DNA from 3 places in the Peribacillus sp. NPDC096540 genome. Region 2 is predicted to be linked to each of the others. Evidence: riboswitches for the same ligand, from Rfam matches in the RefSeq annotation. Region 2 holds a riboswitch; each other region holds the start of a gene.
The links. A riboswitch is a leader RNA that binds a small molecule or an ion and turns the genes downstream of it on or off. The one in region 2 is predicted to bind cyclic di-AMP.

Region 1 (10,601 bases), on a different contig from region 2:
TTAGTGTAGGAAACAAACCTTGAAGATCTTGTTCATAATAATCAAGCACCTCTTCCTTTTTCAGTACCACTTCATTAAATATAACCGTCCCGCTGTCTGTTTGCCGCTGTCCAAAACTATCCCAATCATCCTGTATAATAATTCCTTTTCGATTAGTTGGAATAACAGCAATAACAGGGCGATCAAAACCTGTGCTCTTAGCAGAAATCAATAAGCGGGCAGAATCCATTGCCCCTGAACAAAAGCTTTTTTTTCCATTCAATATCCAATGTGAGTTTTCTTTATTCAACAGCAAATTTTCATCCCGAGGATTAAATGCATTTCCCCAGAACAAATTCTTTTCAGCCGTTTCCTCATATAACTTCTCTTTCTGAAATGGAGATCCGAATAAGTGGACAGATGTCAAACATAAGAAATGATATCCGAATAAATGGGCGATCGATCCATCCACTTTTGCCAGTTCACGTGTTAATTGTAAAACTGTTTTCCAATCTTCCCCTTTCCCTCCTAGGGATTTTGGAATCATAAGCGAAAGCAAACCACTTTCACGAAGTAAATCACGCTCAAATTTTGCTGTTCCTCCTCGTTTATCTCGCTCAATTGCTGTTTTAGCAAATTCCTTAGCTAATGAGTATGCTATTTCAAGATAATCAGCCTTACTTTCTTTCGCCATTTTCATTAATTGAGTCCTCCTTAATGCTTCTTTAGTTTCTTATATAAAAAATAATAAAGAGGCTCCCATCTCAAGATACATTCCACCTTGAATTGGGAGCCTCTAGTGATCTAGTCGGCTATTGAATTATCAGAATCTTCGTTTTTATATTAAATCTTATTAAACACATTAGTCAAGTAATAATTAGGGATATTTTTTTGCAAAGAATACAAATCTGCCCTTTAATCCTCACTTGACAGATGGGCTTAATGTATAATAAACTTTCTCACAAAGGTGTACGGACTTTTAAAAAAACAAAACAAAATATGCTGACTGGTTTACCAGAGGCTCTTGTCGAACTCTTCTTTTATTTGAAGGCTGACAAGAGCCTTTCTTTATAAAAAATTGCTTTTTAGAGAAGATATTCCCGAAAAACAGGAGGTAATAAAAATGAGTTTACAATTTGCATATTGGGCACCAAATGTAAGTGGCGGTCTGGTTATTTCGAATATTTCCCAAAGAACAGGTTGGACGTATGACGCGAATAAACGATATGCACAAATGGCCGAAAACCTAGGATTTGATTATGTTTTATTGCAAACTCGATTCTTTGCAAGCTATGGGGCTGAGAATCAATTAGAAGCTGCTACGCTTGCTTCTGCATTGGCAAGTGTGACTAATAAAATTAATATCATTACAGCCGTTCTTCCTGGACTGTGGCATCCCGGTGTCGTAGCCAAAATCATCTCTACGATCGATCATATTAGCCATGGACGTGCATCCATAAATATCGTTAGTGGATGGTTTAAAGACGAGTTTACTGGCTATGGAGAACCATGGTTGGATCATGATGAACGTTACAGGCGTTCTGAAGAGTTTATACAAGTTCTACGAAATTTATGGACAAAGGAAGAGACTACGTTTAAGGGTGATTTTTACCGAACAAATGAAGCACCCCTAAAACCCAAACCGATTAACCCTCCCAAAATATTTCAAGGTGGCAACTCTATTGCTGAGGCAGGACGAGTGTCTGATGTTTATTTTATAAATGGAAACACATTAGAGAAATTAAAAGAACAAATTGACCAAGTACGATCATTGGCTCGCTCGAATGGAAGAGAGATTCAGATTGGTGTCAATGGTTTTGTGATTGTTCGTGGTACAGAAGAAGAAGCAAAACGAGTTTTAACAAATATAGTTATACATGCAGATCAAAAAGCTGTCGAAGGATTTAAAAAACAAGTGAAATTTGCAGGTCAAGCTTCATCACAAGGAGAAGGAATGTGGCAAAACTCAACATTCGAGGATCTCGTTCAATACAACGACGGATTCAAAACCGGGTTAATTGGGACTGCCGAGCAAGTTGCGGACCGCATTATTGAATTAAAAAAAATCGGAGTGGATATCATCTTAACAGGATTCCTGCACTACGAAGAAGATTTACAAGCCTTCGGGGAGAAGATAATTCCTCTCGTAAGGCAAAAAGAAGAAAAAGTAAAAGAAGAAATTACTACTATATAGATAATAAGAATCCAACAATGCAACACTATTGCTGATTTAAATTAGTCACATTACTCCGAAGTAGGGCAAGTATATGAGTTTTCATAGGCACCCTTTTTCCCTTTCAATAAAATAACAATTATAATGTGAAAGTGGAACAAATTAACATGAATAGACAATACAAATAAGTACTCGGAGGTAATGAAGATGAAAATTGTTGCAATTGTAGGGAGTATTCGTAAAGAATCTTATAACCTAAAGCTTGCTAAATTTATTCAAACTCGATATCAAGAACGGTTTGATCTTGAAATCTTAAACATTCGGGATTTGCCTTTTTATGACCAAGATATTGAAAACGAACCTCCTGTAGTTGTAAAAGAATTTAAAAGCAAAGTCGCTAGTGCAGATGCGGTCTTATGGGTAACTCCTGAATACAATGGTACGATTCCTGGCGTATTAGGCAATGCTATCGATTGGTTATCACGTGTGGATAAAGTCTTGATTGGTAAACCATCATGGATCATGGGTGCGTCCATGGGGCAATTAGGAACGGTTAAAGCCCAATTACATTTGCGTGAAATTCTATTCGCTTTAGGTATCTCCTCTCCTCTGCTTCCTGGAAATGAAGTTTATGTTGGAGCAGTTCATGAAAAAATCGATAAAGAAGGTACTCTTACGCATGAACCGACTGTTCAGTTTTTAGATACTGTCGTTGATAACTTCATTGCCTGGTTTAATCATCATAATCGTTAATTTAGTAAAAATCCCAGTAGGAATTATCCTACTGGGATTTTTTGTGCGTCCTACCTATTCATTAAACTAGACTCTTCTTCGACTAGTATAAGTTGTGAGGCAGATTCAAACTTTTTTAGCTGAACAAATGCCTACTTAATCATCTACCCTATTAAAGAAGAGCAGACTAACGAGGAAGTAAGTCCAAGATAGAAGCTATTAAAACCATTATTAAGACGAGTATGATTCAAGAGATTCTTTCATCCTCTTCCCGCTTGAAATGAAGGATATTTCGTCATTCCCCCATCAGCAAATAGGGTGATGCCTGTTACATAACTTGACTCCGAAGATGCCAGCCATACAGCAACCGCAGCGATTTCTTCAGGCTTTCCAATGTACCCCATTGGAATCATACTTTCAAGATCCTTTTTCTTTTCAGGATCTTCAAGCTTGTCGGCATTTATTGGCGTGGCTATTGCACCTGGACCAATGCTGTTTACACGAATCCCTTTTGGCGCATATTCTAGCGCCAAAGTTTCCGTAAGCAACTTCACACCGCCCTTGCTTGCCGCGTAGTGAACAAATAAAGGCCATGGAATTTTTTCATGTACACTGGACATATTTATCACATTTCCTTTAATGTTGTTTTCTACAAAATACTTGATGGCTTCACGGCAACCTAAAAAATTACCTGTTAAATTGGTGTTAATTACCCGGTTCCAGTCGCTTAATGGCATCTCATGAGAAGGGACTGGATTTTCTATTCCTGCATTATTAATGAATATGTCAAGTTTTCCAAATCCCTTTATGGCTGATTGCACAAAATTAATCACATCTTCTTCAACGGTAACATCGCCTTTTACTGCAATAGCTTCCCCATCAGTTTTTTTGATTTCTTCTAATACACTATCTGCTTCCTCTAATTTAGTACGGTAATTAACCACGACCTTCGCCTTTTCCTGAGCAAAGCGAATTGCCATTGCCTTTCCTAAACCAGTGGATGAACCAGTTATCACAACGACCTTTCCTTCTAAATCTGTATACATTTCATCGCCCTCCAATTAACTTTTTGCGAGTCCGAGCATAACCCCAGCTGTAATAATCAAGATAATTCCAATAACGATTCCAATTAATTGGCGCCTTGTTTTCTTCTCATGCAAAATTATGATCCCACCGAGCGTTGAAATAATAATGCCCATTTGAGATAGGGAAAAACTCGTTGCGACTCCCACACGAGGCTGTGATATAAATAAAAACATGTTTCCTGCTGCCCATATTAATCCAGGAATGATATTGCGAATTGCATACTTATTAAACGGCTTATGTTTAAACGTTAATAATAAGCCACCTACCACCATCCCGATTGCTTGAGGAAACAATGCTGACCAGCCATTAACATCAAAAAGACGTGCAACAACCACATAAACTAAATAACCAAATGTTGAGATGAGTAGAATAACGATTCCCTTTTTCAAGTTTCCCGATTTACTCTCTTTTGATTCTTTATCTTCCAGTGAGGTCAACACGATTCCAATGATAATAAATACTAAAGCCAGTACGCCTAAAATAACCGCTTTCAGTGTAGACCATTCGTGAAAAACAATGACTCCAAATAAAGTAGTAGAAATCAGCTGTAATCCCGTTGAAATCGGCATTGTTTTAGAAACACCCATTAAATCAATGCTTTTGAGCTGATTAGCTTGTCCAACAGCCCAAAAAAGTCCTGAAACAAACCCCACACCAAAAACTAGAGGTGACAACTTGATATCCGCGAAAAAATAAACCCCAATAGAAAAAATCAAAGCCCCAATCGTTGTACCTAGGGTTTGACTATAGGGACCACCACCAAGTTTCACATTAAATAAAACGATACTTCCCCAGAATAGTGCCGGTAAGAGAGCTAATAATATATCCATTTTCAACCCCCATATATGTATGTACTAAACATGTCATTTTTTAATATGTACTCACTAAGAAAATTGAACCTTGGTAATTTTATCTATGAAAACTTCTTAGAGGCTTACTGAATTTTGATCATCTAATGACCATTTATTCAAATGAATGATAATGATAAATTCAAAAGGAAAGACAAATTCAGCTGCAGTTGTTCTACATAAAAAGGGCTGCCAGCGGCAACCCTTTTTATGTAGAATTAGTATTCTCACTCATATTAGCTTGAAATAATGGAGGAAATGTTTGAAATGAATCCACTCGTTCCCTCTGCGTTGAATCTACTACGATACTATCGGTATCACCTGAATAATGTAAACACTTATGACTTGTTGCACTTCTTAAACAATAGGTGGTTGCCAATTTTGGCAAAAACTAAAACCTCTCATTTTTTGAATGATATCAAAAATCTATTTGTCAGTCATAAACTTTATATTTCCAGAAAAGTAAAGCTATCAATGAAATCACTTTTTTTATATTTTTATTTTTTCAAATGATACGGTACTGTCGTAATAACTACATTTCTTCTATAAAGTAAGTATGCACGGATCAGTAAACTAGATTGGTTGTGAAGAATATTGTGCCAGCCTTTCTTCGGAATAAATTGTGGAATGATTACTGTAACTTTATAGTTAGATTCCCTCGCTTTATGTTCAACTGTATCTACAAATTTAGTTAGTGGCTGTATGATACTTCTATAATAAGAGTTCAGTGTGACGAGTCTAATATCTGGTTGCCACTTCTTCCATTTTTCTTCGAATTTTTTTTCATCTTCTCTTTCAAAAGCAACATAAACGGCAATAACCTGATGTGCCGAAAGAGATTTAGCATAATTTAATGAGTTCTCAACCACATGAGTTATACCAGCCACAGGTACAATAATGATATTCCCTTCTATTGGTAAGATAGGCTCACAAGTTGTAATCCTAAGTTGGTCACCAACTGCTTCATAATGCTTTCTAATTCGATGAAAAATAACAATGATGATAGGTAAAAAAATCAAAACAGGCCAAACCTGAGTAAATTTGGTTAAAAAGAATATCATTGTGACGATAAAGCTAATAAGGGCACCAATTGAATTAATGGTTAATTTCATCATCCATCCTTTTGGCTTTTCGCGAATCCATTTAACAATCATCCCGGACTGAGACAACGTAAATGGAATAAATACCCCAACCGCATAAAGTGGAATAAGATTTTCTGTATGTCCTTCAAATGCGATTATTAAGATGATTGATGCAAGTCCTAGTATGATAATTCCATTGGAATATCCTAATCGGTCTCCTCTAATTGTAAACGCCCTTGGTATGAATTTATCCTTTGCAAGATTTACCGCAAGCAAAGGGAAAGCAGAATAGCCAGTGTTGGCAGCAAGTATCAAAATTAATGCAGTCGTACCTTGAATGAAGAAATACATGAAATTCCGTCCAAAGATCTCTTCAGCAATCTGCGAGACAACTGTTACCTCTGCGTTAGGTACTATGCTTAAATAATAGGCTAAGAATACAATTCCCGTAAATAACACGGCAAGTAAAGAACCCATTGCTATTAATGTTTTTGCAGCATTATTAGGGGCTGGATCTTTAAAGTTCGGAATCGCATTGGAAATCGCTTCAACTCCTGTTAATGCTGAGCTACCTGATGCAAAAGCTCTTAGAAGTATAAATAAACTGATTCCTGCTACTGGTGTTCCAATTGATGCATGTAAGTCAGGGGAAACGCCACCAGTTAAAATTTTGTATAGACCTACACCAATCAGAATGAATAACGCTAAAACGAATAGATACACTGGATAGGCTAATACGGAAGCCGACTCTGTTACCCCTCTTAGGTTTAGGATGGTAAGAAGAATTACAAAAATTATAGCAATAAAGACATTATATGAATGTAGGCTCGGGAAAGCAGATGTGATGGCATCTGTACCCGCAGAAACACTTACAGCCACAGTTAGGATATAGTCGACTAACAAGGATCCTCCAGCTATCAACCCAGGATTCACACCCAAATTGTTTTTTGAAACCACGTATGCTCCCCCGCCATGAGGATAAGCAAAGATAATTTGTCTATAGGACAAGATTAAAGCCATTAACAGAATCAATACACCAATGGCGATAGGAATGGAATACCAAAATGCTGCGGCACCCACTGTAATTAAAACAATTAATATTTGTTCCGGACCATATGCAACCGAAGACAAAGCATCAGAAGATAATATGGCCAAGGCTTTTGTTTTGTTAAGCTTTTGGTCACCTAATGCCGTTGATTTTAAAGGCCGGCCTATTAAGAACCTCTTTATAGAAGATAACATTAAGAATCACCGCCATTTTTCAAATTAAGTGTATTTTGCCCAGTTATATGAATAAAACTTTACGAACAAAACAAGAATAAAATAGAAAAATGCCCACAAGTCATAGTTAAATAGACCTGCAGACATCATTTTTTTGTCTCACAAGTTCCACCTTCCTTCTCATATAACGCTTACGAGGTTAGCTGTCGGATTCGGGCCTTTGAGTAGCCCTACCTAGAAAGGATTCACCCCTTGGATTGTAAAACAATCCCAAGAACGGTTCCCCCGTACCATAAGGTTTCAGCGATTTAGAAATATGAAACTGTTGATATCATACTCCCGTGATTCAGAAAAGTAAATGAAAAATTTGCAAACAAAAAGAATAATTTTTTCTTAGAGAGGTTATGTTGTTAACAACTACTTCATTAGTGATTAAGACATATGGTACCAAGAAAGGATAGAGGAGAATTACATGCCCCCAAAAAATGATAACCCAATATTATCTGATGAATTTTTAGATCAAGTGGTTAAAGAAATTAACGAAGAATATGGTGGTCCCGCAATGGAAAAAAATGATCAGCACCAAAATAGAGATAGGGAAGAAAGAAGCTGAATACATCTCTGATTTATCAATAAATTCTCCTTTCTATTTAAACTAATTTAACAATTAATTAGCCAAAAACTTCATTTAAAATTAGTAAAATCATTTAAAAACACCAAAAGAAAAATCACTTTCAGAATATCTCAAAAAAACTCTGGATTCCTCTTTCCCAGAGTTTTTTAATCTAGGTCCCTTTAATTCCTTACCTGTTTTATAGGAAGGATTTTAGGAGCCTCTATTTGTACTTCTCCTCCTTTTTGAAGGTTACTACCAGCTCGAAATACGCCCTCACGATTTGTTATTTTCTATAATTAAAAAACTATATTTTTAGCAGAATTAAGAATAGAAATCTAGTAATCTCCCCTCACCCTTTAGGACGCATATATTCATTCATTATGATTAACTAATTAAAAATTATGTGCTCTTTCTTTTAACAACTTGTCCAAACCAATATAGCTTATTCTCATAGAATGATTACAAGAAATTATTATTACCGAAAGGAGAAAAACAACATTGAGTGAAACTGATGAAGTATTATATGATTCTCCAATGGTCCCAAATGGAAAACTAATTTCTGGCCATACAAAGGAGTTTCAAAAAGATGTACTTGGCTTTCTTACCCGTTTATCAAAAGAATATGGAGACGTTGCAAAATTTCGTTTTGGACCTTTCCAAAATGTTTACCTCATTTCAAATCCGGATTTAATAAAGCAGATACTTGTAACGAAACAAAAATCCTTCGTCAAATCAAAGGACAGCAATGCTATAAAACCACTCGTTGGTGATGGAATTCTTACAAGTGAAAAAGACGTTCACATGCGCCAGAGAAGGCTTATTCAACCCTCTTTCAAAAAGTCCCATATTAGCAATTATGCCCAGGATATGATTGATATAACAATGGACTATATTTCAGCTTGGAACAATAGGGAAGAACGGATTATTACAAAAGATATGATGAATATTTCTCTCGGTATAATCAGCAAGACCATGTTCAGCATGGAATTCAAAGATGGGTATGAAGTGGTCGGGGAACCGATAGAATCATCCTTGAGAATTGCCGTAAAAAGGATGAGAACACTACTTCGATTGCCTTTATGGGTCCCAACTAAAATCAACCGTAAATATAAAAATGCGATACAGAAACTTGATACTGTGATTTATAGCATAATCGAAAAACGTAGGGAAGATGCAGAGAGACATGAAGATATGCTTGGGATTCTAATGGAGGCTAGAGATGATAAGGACGGCTTAGGTATGTCAAACCAGCAAGTACGCGATGAACTAATGACCATTTTCCTTGCCGGTCACGAAACGACGGCAAATGCACTTTCCTGGACCCTATACTTGCTTTCACAGCATCCTGAAGTGGAAACTAAACTTTTCAATGAAATAGACAGAGTAATAGGAAACCGTAATCCAGCTCCTGACGATTTCATGAAATTAACATACACACAAAATATTATCTGGGAATCTCTTCGACTATACCCGCCAATCTATATCATATCGCGGCAAGTGGAGGCGGATGTGGTAATTGAAGGGTATCGTTTTAAAAAAGGCGATATGTTCCTGATAAGCTCTTATGTGATGCATCACAAGCCGGAGTATTTTGATAATCCAGATTCTTTTATTCCAGAGCGATTTGAAAACAACTATTTGAAAACTTTACCTACGTACGCTTACTTTCCATTTAGTGGGGGGCCAAGAGTCTGTATTGGTAATCATTTTGCTTTTATGGAAGCTGTGCTTGTCCTAGCGTGCATTTCTAAAACGTATAGAATAAAGCTTGCACCAGACCATCATGAAGTAAAACCAATACCAACCCTTTCACTCAGACCAAAGCGTGGATTGCGCATGATAGTAGAAGAAAGAAATGAAGAAAGTTCAAAACCTAAAGCTTCTGATATTTAAATGAATATTACTTGTATTATATGAAGAAAACTTTCCTTCTGCTAATAAGGCCTGTTATTAACATTTTTAAGAACCATACCTATTTTGATGGTCATCTGAATTACAAAAGGAGGGATGAAAATGTATATGCATCATTCACCCAAGATGGGTATCATCCACACTGAAATGCACTATCTAGGGATGGCTTCACAGGTATTTGCCGGTTATTTAGAATTTCTACAGGATAGTGAACAGGTACAAGAAACCGATTACCTACATCCACTTTCTTTCTCCACTTTATGTGAGAGTGAATAGCCTTTTAATAATTATAGAAGAAACCGACCTATTAAGGTCGGCTCAGTTTGTAGATAAAAAAGACTGTAGGTAAAAGAGGTTCTATCTAAATTTTATAACAAAGTTGATTGGAGCGGAAGGTGCGAGACTCCTGCGGGAAAAGCGCGTCTAGGGGAGACCCCGCAGGCGCAAGCCGAGGAGGCTCCCGGACCGCCCTCGGAAAGCGAGTGCCCTACGTTCCAATCAACGTTCAAATTGTACAAGCCATAAAAAAGCTGTAGGCAAACTCGATTTTCATCGAGTTTGTCTACAGTCTGAACCGACCTATTAAGGTCGGCTTTTTTTATTATTTTAGCAGTAGCCCCCATATCCTTGAACCGGGGCATATCCACCGTCGAATCCTCCACCGTATCCTCCACCGTATCCTCCACCACAAAAGCTAGCTCCAACAATTACTAACAGTATAAACAAAACGACTATAAAGGCGAAACCTCCACCAAATCCAAAACCGCCGTCACAACTTGACTCACAACCTGACATATAGAAACATCTCCTCATTTGTTTTTATAGAAGAACTTTACTGGGTTATCTCATCTTATGCACTAGTCAGGAAAATGACAGCAATTTAACAGGACTATTTTTGCTCTCATAATTTGTTAATTAAAAATCCCACAATCTCCAATGAATATTGAATAGGT
Region 2 (10,601 bases):
TTTTAAAGTCTTTTAGTATAAATACAAAATCGAAAAACTAAAGCCTTTATATTTATTTTACCCTTTGCTTTTCTAAATAGTTTTCTATAAGAGAACGACTCTGTTTAATGAGTTGTTCTCTTTTTATGTCTCAGGCTTACAATGCAGCCCTGCCTAATTTTACACTTAGCAAGATTTTTTAAAATAAATGGTGAAAAGTTGGAATGGTAATGAGAAAATACCAATAAAAGGTAAAGTTTTATATTGAGAGTAACAAATGATAGGGGAGTACTTAAAATTTTGCGAAGGATAAAAGGCTGTGGGTTGATTAACTTGGATACCTTCAGCTTTCAAGCACCTGCATTTTATCTAAAAAATGGTTATGTGGTTTTTGGAATTATTTAGGATCATCCAAAAGGATTCAATCAATACTTTTTGCAGAAAAGGTTTGAAGTACAGCGGGTAGTTATAAAAATATTATGGTGAGCCTTGGTATATGTACAGAAAGCGATGATGTATTTGTTGAATCATATAACCAGATTTAAATCCAATTGTGATTTTAATTTTTACTAATAAATGCAGAAGGTGAGCGGTTAAATGAATCAGCATATTTTAAAGAACCGATCATTTCTCTTCATATGGATCGGTAGTGTGATCTCTGAATTAGGCGCTGCCTTTGGAGCCTTTTGTAATTCAATTCTTATCTATCAAACTACAGGTTCCACTATGGCTTTGGGAAGTATGTGGATATTATATTTTGTACCATCCCTGCTTTTGCAATTATTTATTGGTCCTTTTATTGATAGATGGAGCCGTAAGTGGACGATGATACTTTCACAGTGGAGTAGAGGTATAATTTTTCTTATCCCACTTATTTCATTAAAAACGGGTAATCTTGAAGCGTGGCACATTTTCACAGTCCAAATCATAGTAGGTTTAATTACGCCCTTATATTCACCCGCTAATCAATCAATTTTGCCTACAATTGTTCCTGAGAACCAGCTAAGCGCTGCAAATGCTTATTTAGATGGAACGATTCGATTAATGACGTTCTTGGCACCAATTGCAGGGGGAGTCGTTGTAGAGTACTTAGGTGTTAAAACCACATTACCAATTGTTTGCTTATTGCTTATTACAAGTGGTTTTATACTGCTGTTCATCCAAGAATCAAGAGTCTCATTATCTATACGCAAATCATGGTTAAACCAGTTTATTGAGGGTCTATCCTATTTTTTCAAACAGCCCCTCATCGTTTGGTTAGGAGTCTTTTTGGCATTTTTTCAATTTGGGGTGGGCGATGGTTATCACTCTTCCCTATATCACTAGTGAGTTATCTGGTAGTTATGCAGAGTACGGATATTTTATGGCTAGTTTCCCTTTAGGGTATGTAATTGGTTCCATGCTTGTAAGTAAAATAAAACATAAGAGTCGCAGGGTTTTGATGTTAGGAGCATTAATTTTCGGAGGTCTAACATATATCTCATTAGGTATTAGCAATAGTATAGTTGTTGCATTCTTGACTGAAATTATTGCTGGAATAGCTATGGCTATTTTTAGTATTCATAATAAAACTATTTTTCAACAAAGCGTGCCTAATCATCTAATGGGGAAAATATCCTCGGTTCGATTATTTATTATTAGAGGTACAATGCTATTAGGAGTAATAACAGGTACATTTTTGAGTGATATCTGGGGGATACGTCCATTGTACTTTTTAATAGGAAGCATTATCTGCACTGTATCTTTATTAGGAATATTACTTCCATTCTTTAAGTTTATTGATAACTCGAATAAAGGGGAACGTTCTGTTTCTTAAATTAAAGGGGAAATGTGAAATACACATAAAAACCCAAGCTAAGACATTCCATTAAGATGAAATCTTATGTAAAGCTATTCTACTTAAGGAAAGAAGAAGAGTTTTACACTTTTTCAGTCTTAGCACGGGGATTTTGATAAAAAGTTGCTGCTGAATTAGTCTCCCATGCTCATCCCTTTTAATGTCACAGCAGTTATGAATACAGTCACACATATGATTGAGGTAGATACTACAATGGCGATTGGTAAACTCATAAAAAATCCCTCCTTTAAAGTATTGTTACTTTGCTAAGATCAACCTTAGCTCCAATTAAAAAGTTGTAAGTAAGTTTATCCATTGAAGCACCCTCAAAGTCGATTTTCTTTAAATCAGACGTTCGAAATTGAACATTCTTGAGTGTTGCGTCGCGAAATGATGCTTTCTTCAATGTTGAGCCCTCAAAAATGGTTTGGTTAAATGTTTCCCCATCAAAGACGAGACCAGCTAAATTACAGCCTTTAAAGTGAGTTTTGTTATAGATACTATTTTTAAAAGTGACTCCCTTTAAGTTTGAACTTTTAAATAGGGTACTCGTTAAATTGACGTTTTCAAAGATACAATTATTTAAGTTACTGCTTTTAAATGTGCTGTTCGTCAGGTCGGAATGGCTGAAATCAGAACGGGTTAAATCGCAGGAATTAAATTTTCCATCATGCACCGAAACCGAGCGGAAGTCGGAATCCAATAAGCGTTGTCTAGAATAGTCCATGTTTATCGCCTGCTCAAGCTCACTGTATTGGAGATTAAATGCTTCTAGGAGCTCTGACACTTCTCCAATTGAATCCACCGTCAATCTATAAGCCTCCTGCTCACTAGAACCTTTTTGTTTATAGTCATTATATTTCTCTATTAAGTTTTGCAGCAGTTCTTCTTCCAGTTCCTTTGTTGTTTTGGCATTTTGATACGGAGCAAAAATGCTGTGAACATGTGCATTTAGTTTTTCAATCACATTTTATCTTCCTTCCTACAAGAGGCGCTCAAGTATTTGCTTGGCCTGCTCCCAGTTATTTTTGTTTTGCGTATATATGTCTTCTCCGATTGGGGTGATTTTATAATATTTTCTTCTGCCGCCTTGTGTAGCATCTCCCCAATAGGAGATGATGCATCCGTCTTTTTCAAGACGTTTTAAGCTGGAATACATCGTTGCTTCCTTTATTTCGTATTGCTCATTTGAACTCACGTATATCAATTTACTAATTTCATAACCATATTTATCGCCACTTTGCAGGAGTTTTAAAATCATCGTATCAACATGTCCGCGAAGCAGGTCAGAGGATAGTTTTCGTTGAACCAAATCCTCACCTCCTTTGGTATACCTTATAGCATATTACTATGACAGTCAAGGTAATATTAATCATAGGGGTAGCATCAAGGATTTTAGATCATATGTATGTTAAGGAAAATCCCAAAGTCGAGAGAAACAGTTGATAGAATAAGGAAAATTTGTAACTTTCATGATATCTATGGTCCTATATAGATCCATACTTGGAAGGAATTTATTATGATTTATAGAAGTAGTGTTAAGAGATATCTGGGAGGGGTGAATTTGAATAATTCTTGGAATAAAGTGATATATAAGATTTGGTCTCCAATTTATGACAATATTTTCAATTCATATCTTTTTTTAAATGCCAGAAGAAGAATATTTGAAGAGATACCGTTTAATAACCGAGAAAGGGTTCTGTTTGTGGGCGTAGGAACGGGGGCCGACTTAGAGTTAATCAAGCACTTTGACTTAGAGATAACGGCAATAGATCTTTCAACTGATATGCTTAAAAAAGCAATGGAGAAATATGAAAATACCTCTATCACGTTTTTAGAGATGGATGCACAAAATATGGATTTCAACAATGAGTCGTTTGATTATATAGTTGGAAGTTTGGTCCTTTCAGTAGTGCCTGATGCAAATAAATGTTTTCAAGAAATGAATAGGGTTTTAAAACAAGATGGGAAAATAATTATATTCGATAAGTTTATCTCTAAAAATAAACAGCTATCATTATCAAAGAAGCTTCTTAGACCTTTTATTAGAGTTTTAGGTACAGATATTGGCTTGCGGTTTGAAGATTTGTTTCGTAGACATGATAAAAATCTAAAAATCGTAGAAGATCAATCGATTATGATGAATGGAATGTATAGAAAGATAATAATTCGTAAATGCAGATGACGTGCCAAAAATCCAATTGCACCACAGTGAAACTCTTAAAGAGTTCATAAAATGGAGTTGAGAATATATGAATTATAGTGAATTTATTGACCCTGATAATTGGATTGGCGGTTTCTATGAACTATCAATTGAGTTTCACCCAGTTGGAGTTAATAAGAGATTGAATGATGCTCTTGTTTCGTTGCAGAAAAGCAAATTCTTCAACGGAATTTGGAAAAAACAGCAGGACTTTCAAACGCATTCAATTTCTTTACCAATAAAAATAGAAGATGACAGTGTGAATCATTTTTATGGAACACTATTAATTTCTGATGAAAATACTACTTTGCCTTGTGTAATTACTATCATCAGAATCGATGGCGAATCTGATTGGTTAGATATATCAATTCCACAAGCAATATTGGAGCAGATCTATCCTTATAAATATCCGCTTACAAAAGAACTTAACCCCTGGTTAAATAAAGTTGATGAGATATTTATAAAATTAGCAGAAAACATATATAATCATTCATCCTTTGACTTAGCAATGATAGGGGAAGAAATTTCAGGTTATACAAACCAAGAAAACATTATCGCTGAATACTTAGAAAAAACAACTTGTATTCTACCCATTCATTTACAGAACCGTCTTGGAGTTCAAGAAAAGGGAGAAGAGCTGTCAAATCAACTAAGGTTGTACTACTAAAGCTCTTCCCCCTCAAAAAACTACTGTTACTCTGTTACTAAAGTATTTATTTGGAAAGAGGGGATATTTTGTCTGAAACTATTTATAACTATGAAGATTTATTAGAAATGCTGGACTCCTTATTGCGTGAGCCAACTAAATTCTGGAATGATTTTTATGAAGATCGTGAAAAGGGGATTCCCTTTTTTGAAAACAAACCAGACGAGAATTTAGTTAATTACTTTGACAGAGAGTTACTTGCTTCAGGGGAGGTTCTTGAACTTGGATGTGGTCCTGGAAGGAATGCCATTTATTTTGCTCAAAAGGGCTGCTCAGTTGATGCTGTTGACGTTTCAAAAGAAGCTCTTGAATGGGGAAAAGAACGGGCGACAGAAAAGAATATGAACGTGAATTTTATTCAAAAAAACATTTTTGACTTAGATATTGAAGAAGGAAAATATGACACAGTTTATGATTCAGGTTGCTTTCATCATATTGCTCCACATAGAAGAATGAATTATATAGAAATGGTGAAAAAAGCGTTAAAGCCTAAAGGTTACTATGCAATTACTTGTTTTGTTCAAGGTGGAATATTAGGTGGTGCAGAAATTTCAGATTGGGAAGTATATAGATTAGGAAGTCTTAGAGGTGGGTTAGGTTTTACTGAGGAAAAACTAAGAACGATTTTTCAAGATTTTGAAGTAATAGAAATACGTAAAATGAAGGAATGTAAGCAATCTAATGATGTCTTTGGGGTATCTGGTTTGTGGACTGCTTTATTTATGAAAAAGTAATTTTTGTGAGCTTGTCCCTATAATTCGAGGAAGCTTAGGGCCGAGAAGTATCTATCCTTTTTCAACTGTGTATAAAGTTTAATCCATATAGTACTAGATTCTTCAGAATATAATTTGGGTTAGCAGAAGAGAAAAATAAGCTTGATACAGATTAAGGGCGGTGGACCATTGGATAAACAAGTGACATATGATACTGAAGCAGATATGGGCTATATCTATTTGGCTGAACCATTTAAGTACAAAATTTCAAATACGGAAGAACTCCCACAAAATAATGATATAATGTTGGATTTTTGTAACCACGTTCCGATTATCGGAATTGAATTAGCAGGAGATACTGCGATAAAAATAAGCCATCTTGTTGATACAGTACATATATTCAAAAAGGTAACTACTGCTGATAATGAGATTATTTACTCTTTCAGATTGAATGATAAATCAGTAAAACAGTCAGTTACTCATTCATATGCTGCGAAAATAGTGTTTCTCTTTTCGGATGCTGACTGTTTAGATTTTATAGGGATTGATATATATGACACAGAGTCGTACGATGAGTCATTCTTAATTGGCGGATAAGCTCAAACTTTTTTAGGTCATCTCATATAGTGAAAGCCGGAACCGTTGAGCGGGTATCCGGCTCCTTGATTAGGGACCTAGGTTATTCAATATTTGCAAACACGGCTAGATCTTCTTTATTACCAACCACTAAAAGCAAATCTTTTTCAAGGATATTCTGATCAGGTGATGGAGCTATGATAATTTCTCCATTACTTACGATGGCAATAACACTGATATTATATTTCGCACGTAGATCAAGATCTCTGAGACTTTTTCCTGTCATGCTTATGGGTATAATGATTTCCTCGATATTGTATTCTTTTGAGAGTTCTATATAGTTCAGCATGTTGGGTGATAGGAGTTGATTAGCGACCCGTTCACCCATATCTCTTTCAGGGTAGATAACCCAGTCAGCACCAACTTTAGCGAGCACTTGACCGTGATGTTTATTTAGAGCTTTTGCTATTACCTTTTTCACTCCTAGTTCCTTTAAAAGCAATGTAGTTAAAATGCTTGACTGCATATCATTTCCGATGGCTACGATGACACAATCAAAATTACGGATTCCAATGGATTTTAGTGCCTCTTCTTCGGTAGTATCAGCCATAACTGCATGAGTTACACTTAATTCTGCATTCTCGACTCTTTCCTCGTTTACATCAATACCCAAGACTTCTTGTCCGGCTGAATATAATCTATGAGCTACACTCGTTCCGAATCTTCCTAAACCGATAACGGCATATTGTCGTTTTCCCATCTTTTACACTCCCTCATTAATGATTAACCAATCATGACTTTGCCTTTTGGACGGCGGAATGGATCTGGTTTACGTCTCATTGCAATAGCAAAAGCAAAAGTCAAAGGTCCCACCCGGCCCGCAAACATCGTGAATATGATGAGCATCCGACCAATAGGGGATAATTCGGGGGTCAATCCCATTGAAAGTCCCACGGTAGCGAATGCTGAAGTGGCTTCAAATAAAATCGTTAAGAAATCACTTCCGCTTTCTGTGATGGTCAGCAGAATGGTGATGGTTGAAACGATAAATAACCCAATGAAGCTAACGGTTAATGCTTTAAATATAGTTTCACTCTCTATGCGGTGACGAAACAATACCACATCACTTTTTCCTTTAATCTGTGACCAAACCGTTCCAATCAGCGTCGCTAATGTGGTGGTTTTAATCCCGCCGCCAGTCGAGCCAGGTGAAGCCCCAACAAACATCAAGAAAATGATAAGCAGCAATGTGGGTTGTGTTAAATCAGGGATATTCAATGTATTAGAACCTGCTGTCCTTGGAGAAACCGATTGATACAAAGAGGCCAACGTTTTCCCCATGAATGATAAAGGCTCCAATGTTTTGGCATTTCCGAATTCAAATATAAAGATTAAAATGGCCCCTCCAATTGTAAGGATTAAGCTAGCCATCAGTACAACCTTCGTATGCACAGACAAACGATGGGTATCACGGTATTCGTATAGTTCATTCATCACGATAAAACCTATTCCGCCAAACGTGATGAGGAAGACGACGGTAAGGGTTACGAATGGATCCGATACATAAGGGGTCAAACTCCTGAATTCTCCCATTAAATCAAATCCGGCATTATTGAAATTCGATATGGAATGAAAAACCCCGTAATAGATCGCTTTGCCGATTGGCATGTCAAATGAAAAGCGAATCGATAAGATAAGGGCACCCATGCCTTCAATGATGGCCGTGAAAATTAAAAGCCGTTTTACTAACTTGACTACACCTGCCATGGATAGATTATTTAAGGACTCCTGCAAAAGTAACCTGCCTTTTAAAGAAATCCTTTTGCCTAATAGGAAAAAGAAAAACGTAGCAAATGACATGAATCCTAAGCCGCCTATCTGAATCAGTGTTAAGATGACCAACTCACCAAAAGTGGTGAAAGTCGTTCCCGTATCCACTACGACAAGCCCTGTTACACATGTAGCGGAGGTTGAGGTGAATAAAGCATCCAGAAAAGCAAGACCATTCCCATTTTCAGTTGAAATCGGCAAGGTCAGCAAATAGGCCCCAATAAGTATCAGGATGGCAAAGCCGAGTACAAGGATTTTTGGCGGATCCAACAATTTTTTTGCTTTTATCAAATTGATCATCCCTACCCATAATATGAATTAGTTAGCTACTATAATAACAAAACGTAATATACCACTCTGATGTTTCCAACGGGTAACCGTTATCCAGTGATAGGGTTAGTATTTCGCTTGTATATGCAATCCATTCGTACAACCAATGGACCAAGTTACTTTTCCAGTACATGCCTCCATTCAGCACAAGCCCTTATATGTGTGATAAAGGTATTTATTATCCTTAATCCCTATCAAGCTTAGGAAATTCTCTTTAGATATTTTAATGCATAATAAAAAGACCTACTTAAACATCTGGCTGCTATTTTGCCACAAAAAAGCTAACAAAAAAGCCCCTGAAATAGGCGGTCTTATGACCTCCTTCGCTTTAGCCGACGAAGTTAGCTGACGGGTAGGATGGCGAAAGAGCTGATCTCATCCTTTCTGCAAGGCAGAATTAACCCCAAATGATTGGTTCCTCCGTACTCAATTTACTTGAGTTTAGGCCGAAATGTATTAAATTGATAAACGTATTCTACTCCCACCATTTACTAGTTGTAAACCCCTAAATTGTAAAAAAATATTTCTAGAAAAAAACAGATAATTTATGTTTTATTTACATATTAAAAACTTATTGACAAAAATTAGTTGGGACATTATGATAGGTTCGATAAATTTGAAAATTTTATATATCTTTTCATGAAGCGTAAGTCATTGCGAATCTATGTTTCTAATATATATATGGTATTTTCTTTTGGAATTAGATACAGAAAAACTCAAGTTTCATTGCATTCGTATATTAAAATTTTAATACATTATATAAAAAAGGCGGGCAATTATGGAGAAAACGTTTAATAGATATGTTATTAACGCTACAGGTAAAGGTGGACAGACATATTTAACTCAATGCCAGGATAAAGATGCACTAAGGAAATGGATAGCTGATCATGAGGACCAAATAATAATGAATGAGTTAAGGATAACAGATAAGAAAAGAAATCCATTTATAAATTTTTTTTTCAAAGGTAATATCATCTGAATCCATAGGTCCTTATTAACTCGATCATGCGAATAATTGAATATTAAAAGATAGATGAGGGTCAAGCACATTGAACAATTAATTCTCTCATCATGTCCTTTGTAGCATTTCAACTATTTAAATTCCTGCGTTAATCAGGCAACCTGAAGCTTAAACATCCATATTGCGTTTTACTTTCAAACTCATTTATATTGAATGAGTTTTTTTTGTATATTGAATAATGGGATGGAATATTCAAAAACTTGTTTATTTACCTCCGCCATGCCTAGTTAAATAATAGGAAAGAATTCTATAGAGAAAATCTATGGGCTTTTTTCTTTGCTCCCAAGAAAGAGAAGTAATCATGAATATCCTGGAATATGGAAATTTGTTACCTGAAATCATTTACTCTATCAACCAGAAAGAGTATGCTTTTTGTATATCTGATTATTGGGAAAATTATAATTAATAGGAGGTTGACTGTGTCTATTGAAGAGTTGATTAACAAAGACGTGAAAAAGTTTCAAGCGGAAGAGTTTCTTCAAGTGAAAAATTGGATGACGCCTAATCTTTGTTAATAGATAATATGTAGTGATGTACCTACATATTATCTGCATCTGTAGTGCAATACCTGCAAAAATTATCTTCTATTTGTTGATGTACGCTTATTATAAAACTTGAACATTTTTTGCTTTATATATTTGTATGAAAACAAAAGGGGGGTTATCAAGTGAAGGGATTTGAATTTTTCAGAATGCCACAGACTATTATATATGGCCGTCAATCTTTTGAGAAAGTGGGAGCGGAAGCGGCATTACGCGGGAAGAAAGCACTCATTATAAGTGATAAGGTAATGAGCCGACTCGGTTATGTCAATCAATGTTGTCAGTATCTTCATGACAACGGAGTAGCGAGTGCAGTTTATCTTGGAGTTGATTCAGAACCAACAGACCAATATGTGGAAGACTCATTAGAACTTTTTCAAAAGGAGTCATGTAATCTAATCATATCCCTTGGTGGAGGAAGCTGTATTGATACTGGGAAAGCAATTGCCGTCCTGGCCACGAATGGTGGATATATTGGAGAATATATGGGCGGAAGAAAAATAGCGGACAAAGCAGCAATACCGCACATTGCTATTCCAACAACCGCTGGAACTGGTTCAGAAGCGACGGATGCTACTGTTATTACGAACACCGGTGATGATGTGAAGATGATGATTAAACAGTCGAATTTTATGCCTTTAGTTGCCATTGTCGATCCGTTGCTGACAGTTTCTTCTCCACCACATATAACAGCTGCGACGGGTGTGGATGCATTAAGCCATGCGATTGAGGCCTATTTATCGAAACGGTCTCACCCGATGACAGACACAATGGCTTTGTCTGCGATGGGATTGATTATAGAAAATATTGAAAACGCTTACGATAATGGGGATAACATAGACGCCCGTGAAAAGATGTCATTAG
Region 3 (10,601 bases), on a different contig from region 2:
CCATGTGTTCTAAGCTTATCATTTTAATGAAAGATTATTTGACAAAAAATTAAAGATTTTTCTGAAGAGGCATACTGCCTCTTCTTTTATTTAAAGCTTTTCTAAAGTAACTCCTATGAGGTTGAGGCCAGAAAAGGAGAAAGGGAATGTTAATTTATAATAAAAATTATGGAAATGATAAGTTTGAAAGAGGTCTAGAAGCTTAAATTAAATGGCAAGTTTCGTCGATTGATGTAGGGAAGACTATCATGATTTGGTCCAGAAGAGTTTTATAGGCGCGAATTTATTGCATTTCCCCATGGTCAGTCCTAGGCGCTGGGCTTTTTTGCGTGCCATCGTCGCAAATTCAAGCTTTCCTAATCTGAAAAACCTAACTCAGTCAGGGATGACGGATGTGCTCGCGGGTCATCTGAATATTAAACAAAAGTGCCGCTTGAGGTAGATAAGTATGGAGGGAATTATAGCAAAACGCCTATGCAAATCAACGTCTTTCAGCATCATCTTTCTATATTTAACTTCAAATTAGGGAGACATGCATTATTTAATATTAATGTGTTTTTTTTGTTTTATTCATTCCTTATTTCTGCAATTGTTTCCAAAATAAGATAAAATATAGAGTGATATTTCATTTTTTGCAGGAGGAACACATATGGTGTACCAGGTCAGATTGTTAAAGGGCATTTTAGAGCCTCATAGGAGTCGTTATCAGCTGCAAAATGCAGAAGCAGTCACACGACTTGGATGGAAATTACTATTATTATATTTTCTTAGTTTTATAGTTTTCGCTGTGGAAGGATATTTTGGCATTGGATCGGAATCGTTTTCCAAAGAAATTACGAAGATGGATGCTAGTGAATTTGAAGTAGGAAAGTTGTTGATAGTAAGCGGCAATATAATAGCAGGTCTATTTTACCCTTCCATATACTTATTTTTATCATCTCTATTCTTTTGGATCGTTATAGATAGCCCATACATAAAAATAGTAATCGTTCAAATGATCATCTTTGGTTTGCAATTATTGGAAAAAGTGTTTCTGGTCCCTATATTAGTATTAATGGATATTGGATACGATGCAAATCCTTTTTCATTGGGAGTTATCAGTCAGTACTTTCTCAGAAGTGATTACTTTATTCACTTTTTTAGTGAAATCACTATTTTTCAATTTCTGATTATTGCTCTGCAATATTTCTATTTAAAGGCATTTTCAGAACGAAATAATTATTTGGTCCTTTTAATGATTGTTCTATTCTATCTGGCCACGTGGTTTGTTAAAGCCTTTTTAGCGTACATCCAAGTGGGCGTATTTGTATAAGGCGGGTGAAAACAATGAAAAAATGGAAAATTGCAGCCATATCAGTGGCATCAGCTGCGTTAATAACCGTTAATTTTTACCTTATTGAAAAGAAAGAAAGCAAAGTGGAACGAACTGTTTTTGTGGAAAATTGGACAAAGGTAAAAAAAGACACAATTACGGATACTATTCAAACAAAAGGGGTAGTTAAACCTTTAGAAGAGTATGATATCTATTTCGACACCAAGAAAAATGATTTTCAGAAATTCCTTGTAAAAGAGGGAGATGAGATAACGGCTGGATCCTCGTTGTTTGAATACACGACACCCGAACTTGATGCTCTAAAAGGAAATCTAGAAGCGGAAAAAACTGCCGCTGAGGGAGAAATTGTTGGGATTAATGAGTACATTGGTAAGTTGGAAGCTTATCAAGGAAGTTTGACCAGTAATTCTAATAAAGCAGTAATCGATGAATCGATAGAAAAGAGCTTAAATATTGATATAACGACTACCTCTTCAGACTTGATAAAAAGTAATCTTGAACAAGAAATGTACAAGCAGGAACTTGAAAAAAACCGCTTGGAAGAAAAGGTGATTATGCTGGATGCTCAGTTAAGTTCAATTGAGGAGCAAACTAGCGCGGTTGCGACGACGAGTGAGGCTGATGGAGTAGTAAAAAATATCAATAAAAACCTGAATAATCCCATTATTTCCATCGCTTCTTCAAATATGGGAATTGAAGGGGAATTCTCTGAAGAGCAGATGAAAAAGGCTAAAGTGGATATGACTATAAAAGTGAATTCTCCTGATTTAAAAAAGGTGTTGAAGGGAACTATAGGGCGTATACATTCTTATCCTACAGAGGAGCCTTCTCTAAAAAATGAAAACAGATTCCCTTTCCAGGCAACGATTGATACAGAGGGAGAAGAGGTAGAGCCTTTGTTGACAGGTGCAAAAGTAGATCTTACGGTAATAACCAATGAGAAAGCGGGTGTACCCTCCATCCCAATAGAGGCAGTACATCAAAAAAAGCAGCCACATGTCTATAAATTGACTAAAAGAGGCTATGTTGATAAACAATACATTACAGAGGGGTTTGAAGCAGAAGGAAAGCAAGAACTCTTAAAGGGTCCGACGGTAGGAGAGGTCATTCTAATAGAACCAAATAAGGTTGTGAAAAATCATTCGTACTTTATTACGCCGCTTCAGATTGACAAGGTAAAAGCTGCACCTTATAAAAAATTCACCACTCGGGAAAAAGTGAGGTACTTATTACTGGGAATATTGGAAAAATAACCTCCCTTTCATTGTTCAAGAGAGGGGATATATCAATCAGTTTTATTGTTTTTTTATATATCCATATAACAAAATTAAGCAAAATAGAGTATGTGTTATTATAGGTAAAATGGTCACTAATGCAGAATATTCAGACATTTATAAAGGTTTTTTCTTAAAGTGACAAGAAAAAATATTTACAGAATAACATTTTTAGTATAATATTTTATTATTAAGTATTCGCTTAATCTTTTACAAGAACGGGGGACCCATTTTTGCGGATTTTTTTCGCTAGGGGTGAATTCAGAAATGAAAGGGCTTTTGTGTTTCCAATTCCTAACCCGACAGCTAACCTCGTCAGCGTCTTTAAGGGAGCATGTGTGAATATTCACGCCTATAGGAAATCGACACATGAAGTGTCTTTTTTTTCGGCGTAAAGATAGAGTTTTTCAATAAAAGAAAAATTACTTTCTTTCTATTAGTATCTTGTTTCCCTTACCGAGACAAAATGTTTTTACATCAAAGACTTTATGGAAGGTGAGGAAAGTAAATGAAGAAATTTAAATTAAGTTTAGCTAGCCAAATTTTCATTGGTTTAATTCTAGGGATTATTGTTGGTGCCATTTTTTATGGTAGTGAAACAGCCCAAAACTTTTTACAACCATTCGGAGACATTTTCCTACGAATGATTAAAATGATTGTTGTACCAATCATTGTGTCAAGTCTTATCGTTGCAGTTGCAGGTGTAGGTGATTTAAAATCAGTAGGTAAACTTGGAGCTAAATCAATATCATACTTTGTTGTGGTAACTATGATAGCGATTGCAGTTGGTCTACTTTCCGCGAATATTATCCAGCCTGGTGTTGGTGTAAATATGGACAAGCTAGAACAAACTGATATTTCTTCCTATGTTGATACAGCAGAAACTAAGCAACATGAATCTTTTGTAGATACAATCGTTCACATTGTGCCATCTAATCCGGTAAAAGCGATGGTAGAAGGCGATATGCTAGCGATTATTTTCTTCTCTGTTTTGTTTGGAATTAGTATTGCGGCTATCGGTGAAAAAGGTAAACCAGTATTCCGTTTCTTCCAAGGTACAGCTGAAGGGATGTTCTACTTAACTAATATGGTCATGAAATTTGCTCCTATCGGGGTATTTGCACTAATCGGGGTGACCATTTCCAAATTCGGTTTGGAATCTTTAATTCCATTAGGTAAGTTAGCGCTTACTGTATACGGAACAATGATTTTCTTTGTAATTGTCGTTCTGGGTCTTATTGCAAAATTTGTAGGGTTCAATATCTTTACGTTGATTAAGCTTCTAAAAGAGGAATTAATTCTTGCGTTCTCGACAGCAAGTTCAGAAGCGGTTCTTCCGAAACTCATGGAAAAAATGGAGAAAGCGGGATGTCCGAAACATATTGCTACGTTTGTTATTCCGACAGGATACTCTTTTAACCTTGATGGGTCTACATTATATCAAGCATTAGCAGCTATCTTCATCGCTCAAATGTATGGAATTGATTTAAGCGCTTATGAACAAATTACACTAATGTTAGTGTTAATGATCACATCTAAGGGGATTGCAGGTGTACCTGGTGTATCCTTCGTAGTTCTTTTAGCGACATTAGGAACAGTTGGTATTCCTATTGAAGGTTTAGCATTTATTGCTGGTATCGACCGTATTCTTGATATGGGTCGTACAGTAGTAAACGTTATAGGTAATTCACTTGCAGCTATCGTTATCTCTAAATGGGAAGGTCAATTCAACCCTCCTGCCGATAATGGAAAACTAGAACAAGTTTCTTAATTTAAAAATCCAGAGTGAAATATCACTCTGGATTTTTTTTTGTGGAATTTTATAGAGCTTATTTTTGAACAATCCAAAAGCGGCAATCGGATGAGAAAGTGATGACTTCATCGCTTTCATGAAATAATTCACTTCGATAAAAACTTTCTAGGACAGTAAAACCTGCTTCATCGAGACAGTCAAGGACCTCCCGTTGATTAGGTATATGAAGATAGGTATTTTTTGGGAGGGTCTTTCCAGGAGTGAAAATATCACCAAACTCATATAGCCGGTCATCCTGTTTACCTTCACACCAAATCATTTCTTCCTGTTCCCAAAAATTCAGGAAATTTTCATTTTTGTCACGGTCATGGGTAGTAAAAATGAAAATGCCATCAGGTACTAAAATACGGTTAATTTCTTTTAAAGCTAGAATGCGTTTTTTTCGTTGAGGGATTTGCATTAAACCGTTAAAGGTGAAGAATGCTTTATCGAATGATGAGTTATTGAAAGGAATGTCCGTAGCTTCGCCAAGGATAAAAGGTATATCTAGGTTTTCTTCGCGTGATATTTTCTGGGCTTCCTGTAGCATGGCAGGAGTTAGGTCGAACCCGGATATTTTATGAAAACCTTTTTTATATAAGGAAAAGGTGGTTCGTCCTGTACCACAACCGATATCAAGGATTTTGTCATCTTGGGAAAAATATTTCTCGAATGCATACTTTTCAGATTGCCACAGGCCTATCTTTTTCGTTGCGTCGGCATAAAGGGGAGCGGCTTCATGAAAAGAATTAATGATAAAACCTTTTTCAATTTTATCCATCGTCATTCCTCCAAACCTTTATTTTTACTATAATATGGTTATTTAATTTTGTCGAGCTTGGATCTAACCTATTTAAATTAGTTATGGCTGAACTCTTTATATGGTAAGAAATAAAGGCATATATCTTCACTATGAATACATAAAATGCAGGTGTGGATTTACATTCTTGATTATATAACCTTCGTGAAAACCAAAAAGTTTGATAAAATAACACTAATGATTGAAAGGGTCGGAGGGGATAAGGTTATGAAAAATGAAAGTAATGATATTTTATATATGCATATGCAGGCTTCCGAACGGTTTGTCCTTTTTAACGGTCTCAATTTTCAGGAGTTTGCCTATTCACTGCCATATACCTTGAATTCCATCTTATTATTGAAACATCAATTCGATGGTGGGGAATATAATTTGAATGTATTGCTTGAAAGCGTATCATCTGAAGATATTTCCAAACTTCTTAAAGAGAATGTTCAGGGATATGGGGATTTTTGTTGGATCGATTTTGAAGAAGTTGACGGATTAGATGAATTAGAAGGAAAGGAAATAGCGGAGCTTTTATATTTAGGGCATACGAAAACTCATTTGGAGCCCCCTTTTTTTCGTAAATTGAATAATCAATTCGTGTATCTTGCCCAGGATGACGGCTGGTTTAATAAAATTTATTTTCGTTCTCTTTCTACATATTATAATATGTTAGGGAGTCTGATTCCATTGAAGCTGGAGCCATTAAAAGTGGAAAGAAATTGGTTGAGGGTCAGAAAGAAAAAGGAATTAACGGCTATTCCTGTAGATATCATTACTGCCTTGGCCCCTATTCTGGCAGAGGGTCTTATTTTTTCATTTAAACATGTTAAGTACTCAAGGACTAAGATTGAGGTTCCAGCATGGGTTGTGGGGGATTATTTAAACATGGATGAGATGTATGATGACTTTTCTGATACCAAAATAAAAGAACCGGATGTCTTTTTCACCTTTCATCGAAAGGAAAAAGTATGGGAGAGTATTATAAAAAGCAACTCATTCTCATAATACCTCGACAGTTGCCTGGGGTTAATAGAAGGAATCTTTTACACCCTTGATATATATGAGGTTTGTGAAACTTACTATCCCATGTATAAAGTAATTAATGGTCTATTTGGAAATTTGCCAATGATGGAAGTTTCACTTTAAACGTTTTAGTGTTAAATGATACAATGAACATGGTTAATAGAATATTGGAGGGTAATAACTCATGAAAACTAAACTTGGTTTGCTTTATGGTGGGAAATCTGCGGAGCATGATGTTTCTATGCAGACGGCTTTAGCGGTCATTAAAGCTCTCGATTTAGCAAAGTTTGATATATATCCGATTTACATAACAAAAGATGGTTCTTGGATAAATGGACCGAAGTTAACAGGACCTGCTGAGAGTGTGGAGGCTTTAACTTTTACAACTGAAGGGTCTATCTCACCTCTTGCTCTACAAGCTCATTCAACGGGTGAAAATAGTGGGTCTACGGGATATGATGTCATTTTCCCTCTACTTCACGGACCGAATGGGGAAGATGGAACCGTACAAGGGATGCTTGAGCTATTGAATCTTCCTTATGTAGGGAATGGAGTTCTAGCATCTTCTGCTGGAATGGATAAGGTTATCATGAAAAATATTTTTGCTCAGGCCGGTCTTCCGCAAGTGAAATACACTTGGTTTATCCGCTCTGAGTGGGAGAAAAATACTGAAAGCTCCATTATTAAGGTGGCAGAAGAGTTAGGATACCCATGTTTCGTTAAACCGGCGAATTTAGGTTCAAGTGTCGGTATCAGCAAATGTAATGATGCAGACGAGTTAGAAAAAGCAGTTGCAGAAGCATTTCAATTTGACCGGAAGATAATCATTGAAGAAGGAGTCATTGCTCGTGAAGTTGAGTTTGGTGTTCTTGGTAATGATGACCCTTCTTGTTCAGTGGCAGGAGAAATCATACCTAAGAAAGACTTTGCCTTCTATGATTATTCAGCAAAATATGTTGATGGTAATTCTGCGATGGTCATTCCAGCGGAGATAAAGGAAAGTGAATATGTAGCTTTATCTGAAATGGCTATAACGGCCTTTAAGTCATTAGACTGTTCTGGACTGGTTCGAGCTGATTTCTTTTTAACGAAGGAAGGAAAAATCTATATTAATGAAGTTAATACAATGCCAGGATTTACTCCATTCAGTATGTTCCCATTATTGTGGAAGCACACAGGCATTGACTATCCAGCGTTAATTGAAACACTTGTGAAGCTTGCCTTGGAACGTCATGAAGAAAAACAGAAAATCAAATATACAGTCTAAACATCAGAGAATTTATTGGTAATTATAATAATCCATCAAAGGTGATTTATGTAATGGATTCAATTCAGCAGGAGTCGGGGTATCATACCGGTTTCTGCTTAGTTTGGTTAATGGAAAAAGAAAGAGCAGTTAACGGTTCGATGAATGTAGGAGGAACGAAATGATAAAGAGAACGTTAAAACAAGTATATGAAATGGTAGGTGGATTGAATGATATTATTCCATTTCAGTCCAAAGGAATTCGTGGAGTAACAATTGATTCAAGAACAGTTAAGGAAGGATGTTTGTTCATTCCGTTAAAGGGTGAGCAGGTTGATGGCCATCAATATGTCAAGCAGGCATTAGCGCAAGGAGCAGCGGCTTCTTTTTGGCAACGTGATATTCCGAATCCTCCCAACGATTTACCGATTATCATTGTCGAAGATACCGAAATAGCACTCCAGCAATTAGCACGCTCTTATCGTCAGCAATTGAATATCAAAGTCATTGGGATAACGGGAAGCAATGGTAAAACAACTACAAAAGATATGACGGCTGCCCTACTGGCTACTACTTATAAAGTTCATAAAACCAATGGTAACTTCAATAATCATCTTGGTCTGCCACTGACTGTGCTTTCTATGGAGGAGGATACGGAAGTGGCTGTTTTGGAAATGGGGATGAGTAGCCGTGGTGAAATCGAGTTTTTATCCAAAATGGCAAGACCTGATGTAGCCATTATTACTAACATCGGTGAATCACACTTATTGGATTTAGGTTCACGTGAAGAAATTGCTAATGCAAAGCTAGAAATTGTTGAAGGATTGGCAGAAAACGGAACACTGATCTACCATGGTGATGAACCTTTGCTGCGTAATCGGATTAAAACCGAATTTCCTGAATTAAGAGTTGTATCTTTTGGACATACAGAACAAAATGATTTATTTCCAAAGACGATTACCCAAGGGACAGACAGCACCTCGTTTACAATCACAAATGATAATCAGGAAATTAACTATGAGATTCCAGTTCTAGGGCGTCATAATGTTCTTAATGCATTGGCAGCTATACTGACTGCGAAAGAATTGCAAGTAGATGTTTCAGCGATTCAAAAAGGTCTGTCAACTATTCGGTTAACTAATATGAGAATGGAAATGGTCGAGGGTGCGAAAGGACAGAAAATCATCAATGATGCGTATAATGCCAGTCCAACTTCTGTTAAGGCTGCGGTCGAGTTGATTGAAGGTTTATCTGGTTTTGAAGATAAAATCCTAGTACTGGGAGATATGTTGGAGCTAGGGGTACAGGAAAAAGACTTTCACTTGAAAATCGGTGAACTAATTTCTGGTGATCGTATTGATAGAATCTTTACGTATGGTCCGCTAGCCAACTATATTGCCAAAGGGGCGAGCAAAACCTTTTCAGCTGAGAAGGTTCGATCTTTTCAAGACAAGCAACAGCTAATTGAAGAGCTTAAGACGTCTACCCAGGCCAATGACATAATTCTTGTTAAAGCATCAAGAGGTATGAAGTTAGAGGAAGTTGTTCAAGCTTTACAAAAGTAAAAATAGAGCAAAAAAGCCGATTTTTTTGAAATCGGCTTTTTTCTATCACATTCAAAAAAGCGTACCAGCAATAATACAGATGTCATCATTTATTTCCGAATGCTTCATCCTTGAAACCAGTAACTTCTGCAGAAGGTCATGTGTATCAAGATGGACGTTATCAATAAACTCCCTCTCAATATTTTTAAACCGGTTAACGGCAGGGTGATTGAGTGATTCAGAAAGTCCATCTGTATAGGTGATGAAACGGCTCCCGGCATCATATTGAAATACCACTTTTTTAATAGGCATATCAGGAATAAGGCCTATAGGTATTGACCCTTCACTTAAATTGTGGAATTCATTGGTGCATGGGGAATACAAAAAGGCTGGAGGGTGTCCGCAGTTCACATATTCGATGAGTCGTGTTTTTGTATTCACGTAACCGATGAATGCTGTAAAGTAGGAGTTATTCACACTTACCTTCTGCATATCTTGAAAAAGCTGCCCCATATGTTTATTCAGTTCCTTTGTAATGAAAATAGGGTCTTTTACACGTTTAATAAGGTCAGGTATTAAAGTGCGGATGGACATGCTTATAAGTGCTGTGTGAATGCCCTTTCCGCAAACATCGATAATTATGAATCCGTACTTTCCGTCGTCAACCTCCATCCAGTAAAATAAATCTCCGGACAGCTCACTAGAAGGCTGGAAAAGGCCATGGATCTCTATATCTTTCTTTTGGATCGACAGTGGTAAACCTGAATATTGAAAGTTCCTTGCTATATGCAGGCTCTTTTTTGATTTCTTGTTTATTTTTTCAAGTTCCTGTTCATTCATTTTTGCTGAGAACAACTGCATGCTGATGTTTTGGAGGGATTTGAATTTTATCTTAATTTCTACTGAATCGGCTGGAACTGCTATGGTTTCATAGAAGGTCTTTTTCGGTAACACCTGAGGATCTTTCATTTTTTTAGATCGTTTGTAAATAAATAAAATAGGAATCTCAAGGGACTCTGCTAAGGCATACATGGAAGTTTGCTGCCAACAATCTTTTGAGATATGTAAAGGTAATATAAATAATGATTGCAATAAGTCCGTTGAGTCATGGAATAGATGCCTTTGATTGAGCGGATCTTCTAAAAAAATGACTTTCCTACCGAAATTCTCTAGCATAAGACTAAAGTCCTTGCACAAAGGAATATCTAATGTGTATATGTTCATGTAACCCCCTAGTATCTTTTTAATAGGTCAATCATACTGCATTTCGACATATTTAATATCTATTTTAAGTGAAAATTAATTATTTTTTTGAATTATCCGACTTTTACTCAATTATAAACACGTTAAACTTTAAAGGATTACGGGTATAAAGTCTTGTTTTGAGAAAAGGGAGAATAGAATAATGGTGAGTGGGTTTCTAATTAAATGGGTATTTTATATTAAAGGGAAAATTTATTGAAAAAGGAGAAAATAATTTAGTGGTTCTGGGAATATATTTTGACTCGTACACCTTTATATTTTGCCCTTTAACTTATGCATAAGCAGTATTGAAAAAGAATGTTGAAACTATATTAACCAAAAA

Region 1: linked by a shared signal. The riboswitch ahead of ACQKMR_RS14535 (APC family permease) and the one ahead of ACQKMR_RS13130 (TrkH family potassium uptake protein) in region 2 are both predicted to bind cyclic di-AMP.
Region 3: linked by a shared signal. The riboswitch ahead of ACQKMR_RS24635 (cation:dicarboxylate symporter family transporter) and the one ahead of ACQKMR_RS13130 (TrkH family potassium uptake protein) in region 2 are both predicted to bind cyclic di-AMP.

Annotation. Positions count from the first base shown of each region.
Region 1 is NZ_JBNNTG010000015.1:62,325-72,925, forward strand. Features, by position in the region: gene ACQKMR_RS14510 (acyl-CoA dehydrogenase family protein) at 1-679, opposite strand, end outside; gene sfnG (dimethylsulfone monooxygenase SfnG) at 1,103-2,173, shown strand; gene ACQKMR_RS14520 (NADPH-dependent FMN reductase) at 2,360-2,905, shown strand; gene ACQKMR_RS14525 (SDR family oxidoreductase) at 3,145-3,930, opposite strand; gene ACQKMR_RS14530 (RhaT/GlcU family sugar-proton symporter) at 3,946-4,800, opposite strand; gene ACQKMR_RS14535 (APC family permease) at 5,316-7,142, opposite strand; cyclic di-AMP (ydaO/yuaA leader) riboswitch at 7,294-7,437, opposite strand; gene ACQKMR_RS14540 (bacitracin ABC transporter ATP-binding protein) at 7,594-7,734, shown strand; gene ACQKMR_RS14545 (cytochrome P450) at 8,236-9,630, shown strand; gene ACQKMR_RS14550 (hypothetical protein) at 9,751-9,924, shown strand; gene ACQKMR_RS14555 (YjcZ family sporulation protein) at 10,255-10,443, opposite strand.
Region 2 is NZ_JBNNTG010000012.1:131,106-141,706, forward strand. Features, by position in the region: partial or broken gene ACQKMR_RS13085 (GNAT family N-acetyltransferase) at 292-384, shown strand; partial or broken gene ACQKMR_RS13090 (MFS transporter) at 577-1,795, shown strand; gene ACQKMR_RS13095 (pentapeptide repeat-containing protein) at 2,064-2,783, opposite strand; gene ACQKMR_RS13100 (PadR family transcriptional regulator) at 2,799-3,128, opposite strand; gene ACQKMR_RS13105 (class I SAM-dependent methyltransferase) at 3,381-4,001, shown strand; gene ACQKMR_RS13110 (hypothetical protein) at 4,069-4,686, shown strand; gene ACQKMR_RS13115 (class I SAM-dependent methyltransferase) at 4,755-5,459, shown strand; gene ACQKMR_RS13120 (DUF2283 domain-containing protein) at 5,601-6,035, shown strand; gene ACQKMR_RS13125 (potassium channel family protein) at 6,118-6,774, opposite strand; gene ACQKMR_RS13130 (TrkH family potassium uptake protein) at 6,798-8,135, opposite strand; cyclic di-AMP (ydaO/yuaA leader) riboswitch at 8,490-8,632, opposite strand; gene ACQKMR_RS13135 (hypothetical protein) at 8,953-9,153, shown strand; gene ACQKMR_RS13140 (iron-containing alcohol dehydrogenase) at 9,887-10,601, shown strand, end outside.
Region 3 is NZ_JBNNTG010000043.1:7,574-18,174, forward strand. Features, by position in the region: gene ACQKMR_RS24620 (TetR/AcrR family transcriptional regulator) at 1-53, shown strand, start outside; gene ACQKMR_RS24625 (hypothetical protein) at 650-1,312, shown strand; gene ACQKMR_RS24630 (efflux RND transporter periplasmic adaptor subunit) at 1,327-2,586, shown strand; cyclic di-AMP (ydaO/yuaA leader) riboswitch at 2,797-2,943, shown strand; gene ACQKMR_RS24635 (cation:dicarboxylate symporter family transporter) at 3,116-4,378, shown strand; gene ACQKMR_RS24640 (methyltransferase domain-containing protein) at 4,437-5,180, opposite strand; gene ACQKMR_RS24645 (hypothetical protein) at 5,427-6,209, shown strand; gene ACQKMR_RS24650 (D-alanine--D-alanine ligase) at 6,412-7,494, shown strand; gene ACQKMR_RS24655 (UDP-N-acetylmuramoyl-tripeptide--D-alanyl-D-alanine ligase) at 7,655-9,037, shown strand; gene ACQKMR_RS24660 (PP2C family protein-serine/threonine phosphatase) at 9,089-10,240, opposite strand.